Regions from separate parts of the Bradyrhizobium sp. USDA 4451 genome, predicted to be linked through region 1. Evidence: riboswitches for the same ligand, from Rfam matches in the RefSeq annotation. Region 1 holds a riboswitch; the other holds the start of a gene.

Region 1 (3,589 bases):
GGCGGCGACGTAAGCGGCTGTCCCTTCGGGATGGCGCTCAGCTTGCTCAGTGTCATCACCCGCGCATGCGGGTGATCCAGTATTCCAGAGACCGCGGTGCTTGAGCCGAAGGGCCGCGGCGTACTGGATCGCCCGGTCGGAGCCGGGCGATGACAAGGGGTGCGATAGCCTTCCTGCGCAAGCGAGAGGGGGAGCTCAGCCCGCCTCATACCTGCTCCAGCGCCCGCTCGAAATCCTCGATCAGATCGTCGGGGTGCTCGAGCCCGGCCGAGAAGCGGATAAAGCCTTCGCTGATGCCGAGCTCGGCGCGGGCCTCCGGCGCCAGGCGCTGATGCGTCGTGGTGGCGGGATGCGTGACCAGGCTCTTGGCATCGCCGAGATTGTTGGAGATGCGCGAGATCTTCAGCGCGTTGAGGCAGCGGAACGCGCCTGCCTTGCCGTCCTTGACCTCGAAGCCGACCAGCGTCGAGCCCGCGCCCATCTGCTTCTTCACGGTTTCGGCCTGCGGATGATCGGGGCGGCCGGGATAGACCAGCCGCGTGATCTTCGGATGTTTCGCCAGCGCCTCGGCGATCTTGGCCGCGTTTTCGGTCTGCGCGCGGACGCGGACGCCGAGCGTCTCCAGCCCTTTCAGCAGCACCCAGGCGTTGAACGGCGACAGCGACGGGCCGGTCTGGCGCATGAAATTATGGATGTGCTCGGCGATGAAGGCTTCCGACGACAGGATGATGCCGCCGAGGCAGCGGCCCTGGCCGTCGATATGCTTGGTCGCGGAATAGACCACGACATCGGCGCCGAGCGACAGCGGGCTCTGCCAGATCGGCGTCGCGAACACGTTGTCGACGATCAGCCGGGCGCCGCCGCTGTGGGCAATCTTGGCGATCGCGCCGATGTCGAGCACGTCGAGCGTCGGGTTGGTCGGGCTTTCCAGGAAGAAGGTCTTGGTGTTCGGCCGCAAGGCGCGCTGCCACTGGTCGAGATCGAGGCCGTCGACCAGCGTGGTCTCGATGCCGTAGCGCGGCAGCAGGTCCTGCACCACATAGAGGCAGGAGCCGAACAGGGCTTTCGAGGCCACCACGTGATCGCCGGCCTTCAGCGGCGCGAGGATCGCGGTGGTCACCGCGGCCATGCCGGTCGCGGTCGAGCGCGCGGCCTCCGCGCCCTCGAGCTCGATCATGCGGCGCTCGAACATCGCAATGGTCGGGTTGGAATAGCGCGAATAGATGAAGCCGGGGTCCTGGCCCTTGAAGCGCGCCTCGCATTGCTCGGCGGTGTCGTAAACGTAGCCCTGGGTGAGAAACAGCCCTTCCGACGTCTCGCCGAATTGCGAGCGCAGCGTGCCGCCATGGACCAGGCGGGTTTCGGGACGAAAGCGGGCGGTATCCTTCGATTCAGACATGTGACCTCCGAAGTGGCCATTCCTCTGGAAAATGGCCACAAAAAAACCGGCCTGGAGCAACCTCCACAAGCCGGGATCACACTGTCCCCGGCCTGTTTAGCGACTTATTTAACGTGGCTGCAAGCCGGCCGGCTCAAATCACCACGGGATAAGTGCAGCTGATATTCCCTCGCGCCCTTTCCGTCAAGACGGTCATCGGATAACCCGTAAAAGCCCATATTTTAGGGCTTGATGGCCGCCAGAGGTTGGTTTTGGGCCATCTCGAGGGACCGTATCGTGTCGTTCACGCTGGAAGATGAATCCAACGGAATCCTGCCCGACCGCATGATCGCGGAGATGGCGGAGGCCGGTCTCATTCTGCCCGCCTACGACTTCGTCGAGAGCCAGATCCAGCCGGCGAGCCTCGATCTGCGCCTTGGCGACATCGCCTACCGGGTCCGCGCCAGCTTCCTGCCGGGGCCCGATGCCACCGTCGCCGAGCGGATCGACCAGCTCAAGCTGCACGAGATCGATCTGTCCGACGGCGCGGTGCTGGAGACCAATTGCGTCTACATCGTCCCGCTGCTGGAGAGCCTGGCGCTGCCGCCGGAGATCGTCGCCGCGGCGAACCCGAAGAGCTCGACCGGACGGCTCGACGTCTTCACCCGCGTGATCGCCGATGGCACCCGCCGCTTCGACATGATCGGCGCCGGCTATCACGGCCCGCTCTATGCCGAGATCTCGCCGAAGACGTTTCCGGTGCTGCTGCGCGAGGGCTCGCGGCTCAGCCAGGTCCGCTTCCGGATCGGCGAGGCGACCTTGACCGCCGACGAGCTGGACGCGCTGCATGCCAGTGAGCGGCTGGTCGATGCCGACAATGCCGATCTCACCCATGGCGTCGCGCTGTCGGTCGATCTCTCCGGCGAGAGCTCGGGCGGCTTCGTCGGCTATCGCGCCAAGCGTCACACCGGCGTGGTCGATGTCGATCGCCGCGGCGGCTACGCGGTCGACGAGTTCTGGGAGCCGATCAAGGCGCGGCCCGACGGCAGCCTGATCCTCGATCCCGGTGAGTTCTACATCCTGGCCTCGAAAGAGGCCGTGCAGGTGCCGCCGGATTATGCTGCGGAGATGGTGCCGTTCGATCCTTTGGTCGGCGAATTCCGCGTCCACTATGCCGGATTCTTCGATCCCGGCTTCGGCTATGCCGGCGCCGGCGGCAAGGGCGCGCGCGCCGTGCTGGAAGTGCGCTCGCGCGAGGTGCCGTTCATCCTCGAGCATGGCCAGATCGTCGGCCGCCTGGTCTATGAGCGGATGCTCGAGCGTCCCGATGCGCTCTACGGCCAGCGCATCGGCTCGAACTATCAGGCGCAGGGCCTGAAGCTCTCCAAGCATTTTCGCGTTTAATTCCGCGAGCCGGAGTTCGCGTAGCCAATAAGACCGTCGCGCCATCATTCTCCGCTGTCATTCCCCGCGAAAGCGGGGAATCCAGTACGCCGCGGCTTCTCCATCGACAATGACCGTCTCTGGGATACTGGATCGCCCGAACGAGTCGGGCGATGACACCGCGTGTGTGGTTGCGCCGTCGCTTCCGCGATGACACATTCGAGAAAACAACAAGCCGGGAGCGAACATGAGCGCCGCAACAGATTCAGCGCAGCAAGCAGCGCAATGGCGGAAGTGGCGCAGCGTCGCCGATCTCTATCACGCCTTCTTCACCGGGCTGATCCTCACCGTGGTCACGCGGCGCGGCACCGCTGATGCCGCCGAGTTCGTGTTCCGCGTGTTCCGCCGCCAGCAGCAGGAGCGCTTCCTGCCCGGCTTGAAGAAGCTCGGCCTCGACGGCCTGCCGCCGGCGGTCGCGGCCGCGCAGTATCACTATCTCTCCAACTGGATCGGCGGCGTGCATGTCGAATACATGTACGAGACCGACCGCAAGGCCTGGATCCGTTATCCGCCGCCGCGCTGGATCTGGAAGGGCACCGCGATCTGCGGCGTGCCCGGTGAAGTCTCGCGCGCGATGCTGCGCGGCTGGCACGCCAACAATGGCGTGGCGCTCGGCGATCTCAGGCTCGGCTTCGTCTGCACCAAGCAGAGCGTCGACGGCCAGGACGGGCTCGAGGGCTATTACTGCGAATACGATCACCCGCTCGAGCTCGACCAGCGCCTGGTGTTCGCGCGCCATCTCGAGGCACCGCTGTTCGATGCGAAGAC
Region 2 (3,589 bases), 1.0 Mb from region 1:
ATCTCGGCTTCAGCAACCGGCACGTCTTCCGGCCAGTCATCCGTCACCGTCCATGTCACCGAAGCGCGCTTCGCTCGTCGCCGACGCGCGGGTGCCACGGCATAGTGATAGAGATCGTCGCATTGCGCGTTGGTCGACACGCGCCGCTGCGATTCTTGAGAGCGAGCCATGGCACCATTGTGGCAAGCTTGGCCGATCCACTGAACAGCCGAAGTGCGCGCCACATCACGCTGCGGTGCTCCGACCTCGCGCATCGTCTGCCGCCTGAGCGCAATCGCGCAGAGCAAGCCATGATCGCATGGCAGCAAAAGCCGGACCAACGGAGCGCAGTCAAGGCCGCGAGCCGGCGGAGCCGGTCGCGCAAAGCGCGAGCCTTGACGGCGCACCGTTGGTCCGGCAGCGGCCTTCCATGCGATCATGGCCAGACATCCCGCCGAGCACGCGCAACAAGACGCTACGCTGCGAACGATGGCGCTCGGAACGTTGATTTTGAATGATTTCTCGGTTCAAGCGGCACCAGGCCACTTCAAACGGTGCCGCTGCGGTGCCATCCAAAACAATGTGCAGGCAAAGGCTTACGACCCCCAACGGCACAGAGCGACACCGTCGCTTTTATCTTGCCGTCTTAGTCGGCGGCGACGTGGCACGAGTACCGTTCGTCGAGTGTGCGACCTTCGGGGACTATTTGCCTGACCCAAACAGCATCCTGATGTCGCTTGATTTGCGAGAGAGCAGATTCTCAGAACGTACGCGGCTGAAATGGTGCGATATCATGCAAGAGCTGCAAGCCATCCGGCCAGTGTCCAAGGTGACTGGCGGAACCGATATGCCCGAGCGGGCCGGCCACGTGCAACCGCGAGCCCCAAGCTGACGCCAGCGCGTGCGCGCGGTCCATCGTCAGGTACGGATCATTCGTACTCTGAACTAATATCGAGGCAAACGGCAACCGTTGCATCGGAATCGGTCGAAATTTCTGGTATAAGCTTTCTTCCGACGGCCAATCGGCTTCGACATCGGCTGGCGCAACTAATAGTGCGCCAATCACATTTCCGGCGTGAGCCAAGGCCCAGTGACACACGACAATATTTCCCAACGAATGCGCGACAAGCATAGTGGGCCGTTTAGAAGACTGCACGTAGCGATCGAGCGTCGCCACCCATTGCTCTCGTGTGCCGCCCGTCCAGTCCGCTTGAACGACCCTCTCCATAGAGTCGTGCTCAGACTCCCACTTCGTTTGCCAGTGGTCGGGACCGGAATTTCCTCCACCGGGAATCAAGAGAATCCGAAAGTCATGCATTGATAAACGAAATCCCTGGTAGCACTTTAGCAGACCTATTCGATAGGTTTTGGTTGTCGCGTAAATCCTAAGTTACGCGGCAACTCCAGTCCTAGTTAAGCCAATCCATGTTGGGCATCGACTGGCCTGAGCGGCTATCAGACAGTGCCAAGTCACGCGAGGGTAGACTTGATCAACTATTGTCGACACATCGCCCTCGGCCATCATTTCGTCAGCCATTTCTCGAAGTACAAATTGATCGGGTTGGAAACGTAAGGGCCATACGCTGGACAAGGTACGAACCCCTTCGCCCGATAGAGCCTCTGCGCGTCGGGAAGAAATTCCGTGGTTTCCAGCCGCAGAACCGACAGCTTGGCGGTCAAGGCCGCTTCCACAACGCGCGTCAGGAGCCTGCTGCCTATTCCAGTTGTCCGAACCTCGGTGACGACATACATGCGCTTCACCTCCCCGGTACCATCCTCGAACACCTGCAGCCCTGCACAGCCAACGGCTTGTCCGGCAATCCGCGCGATAAACATTTGCGTGTCGTCGTGCGCTAGCCGATCAATTGGAGAACCGTGATTCCTTTCCACCCCGCAGACCTTGTTTAAGAAATCGTCCAGCGCGGTTACGAGGTTAATCAGGTCCGAGGACCTTGCATCGGCCAGCTCAATTTCGATTCGATCGACAGTCATTCTCGTCCCCTTCTTCGAAGAGAGGAGCGCATGACGCCGTGGTGGCTTGTCCCGTTTAGTTGCCGGACCGGCCACATCTTCTTCCGAAGGAAGAAAGCCACCTTGCTCGGGGAGCAGGTTGGCGCTGGGCGTCGGCCCAACTCTTGATGTTGGAGTTGACGATAGCGGGCAATATCGAGCTTGGCAAGCACGCCCCCAGTTTGAGAAACAACGCGTGGCCGCTCCTGGCCCATCGCGTCGAGCCAGGGATTGATCGAGAGGGCCGCGATCGAAGGGTAATCGGACCACCCTGCGAAATCGTGAAGGCGGCCGCCCATGGTACGTAGCGCAAGATCGCAGACCATCGTGGATTTGGCTATTGGGTCGTGTGGTGGGCCGCAGCATCATAGCACCACGGCGAAGCAGTAGTGCCCATCTTCATCGGCCGTGGCGCGCCAGTTCCTCTACGCTTGCGGCGCGGTGCCATCGCGCGAGATGAAAGCTCCAGGTCTTTCTCGTCGAGCGAGCAAGCGATCTGGACAAGATCGTCACCGGATCGCGGCTGCGAGCGCCGCCAGCAACGCGGGTGGCGTCACCAGCAAACCGATTTTCAGGAAGCGCCACGCGGTGACGTCGATCTTTTCGCGCCGCAGCGCCACCAGCCACAGGATTGTTGCGAGGGAGCCGGTCACCGATAGATTGGGCCCGAGATCAACGCCGATCAGCATCGCGCCGAGGACCGGCGCAGGGAGCTGGCCGCTGGCCGCGACCGAACTCGCGACCAAGCCAACGGGAAGGTTGTTGACGATGTTGTCGGCCACCGCGGCAGCGATTCCGGTGCCCCAGGCAGCCTGGGTCGGCGATCTCTCGATCGCGGCCTGAAGGAGCCCGCTGAGTTGGCCGATCGCGCCGGTTTTCACCAGCGCTTCCACCATCACGAATAACCCCGCGACCAAGGGCAACACGCTCCACGAAATGCCTCTTGTCACCGGCCACGGCGACTGCCGGCTGAGAACCAGCACCGCCGCAGCCGTGACAATGCCGCAAATGAACGTCGGCAACCCCAACGACATGTCGAGCGCCGATGCCGTCAACAGGACGATGCCGAGCGCGGCGATCCCGGCTGCGGTGAGCCTGCCGCCGCGGCCGAGCTTGGGATGCTGCACGGCGCGCTCGATGCTCTCTTCGGCGAGCGCGCGGCGCAGGGTAATTCGGAGCACGACAAAGGTCACGACAATCGCGACAACCGATGGCAGCGCGAACTGGCGCAACCATTCGGACAGATGCGGCATACGCTCGCCGAACATCACGAGATTGGCCGGATTTGAGATCGGCAGCACAAAGCTCGCGGCATTGGCGATGAAGGCGCAGGCGAACAGATAGGGCAGCGGCTTCGCTCCGGCGGCACGGGTCGCGGCGCAGACGGCCGGCGTCAATACGATGGCAGTGGCATCATTGGAGAGCAGCGCGGTAACAACGATGCCGACGGCATAGGTCAGAAGAAGCAGACGCTGTGGCGAACCGCGCGCATGCTCGACCGCCATTGCGGCCAGATAGTCGAACAGCCCTTCGTTCCGCGCAAGTTCAGCAGCAAGCATCATGCCGATCAGGAACAGATAGACATCAAGGCCTTTGGCAA

Evidence for each region. A riboswitch is a leader RNA that binds a small molecule or an ion and turns the genes downstream of it on or off. The one in region 1 is predicted to bind S-adenosylmethionine.
Region 2: it holds a riboswitch for S-adenosylmethionine, as region 1 does, so the genes downstream of both, ACVMB0_RS09300 (GNAT family N-acetyltransferase) here and ACVMB0_RS04680 (O-succinylhomoserine sulfhydrylase) in region 1, are expected to answer to the same signal.

The regions. Positions count from the first base shown of each region.
Region 1 covers NZ_JBTRCH010000001.1:1,013,633-1,017,221, reverse strand. Annotated here, with positions in the region: gene ACVMB0_RS04685 (SDR family NAD(P)-dependent oxidoreductase) at 1-13, shown strand, start outside; gene ACVMB0_RS04680 (O-succinylhomoserine sulfhydrylase) at 206-1,399, opposite strand; SAM riboswitch at 1,475-1,554, opposite strand; gene ACVMB0_RS04675 (2'-deoxycytidine 5'-triphosphate deaminase) at 1,676-2,782, shown strand; gene ACVMB0_RS04670 (hypothetical protein) at 3,009-3,589, shown strand, end outside.
Region 2 covers NZ_JBTRCH010000001.1:2,018,678-2,022,266, reverse strand. Annotated here, with positions in the region: gene ACVMB0_RS09310 (hypothetical protein) at 1-254, opposite strand, end outside; gene ACVMB0_RS09305 (RBBP9/YdeN family alpha/beta hydrolase) at 740-1,297, opposite strand; gene ACVMB0_RS09300 (GNAT family N-acetyltransferase) at 1,501-1,971, opposite strand; SAM-I-IV-variant riboswitch at 2,017-2,126, opposite strand; gene ACVMB0_RS09295 (arsenic transporter) at 2,499-3,589, opposite strand, start outside.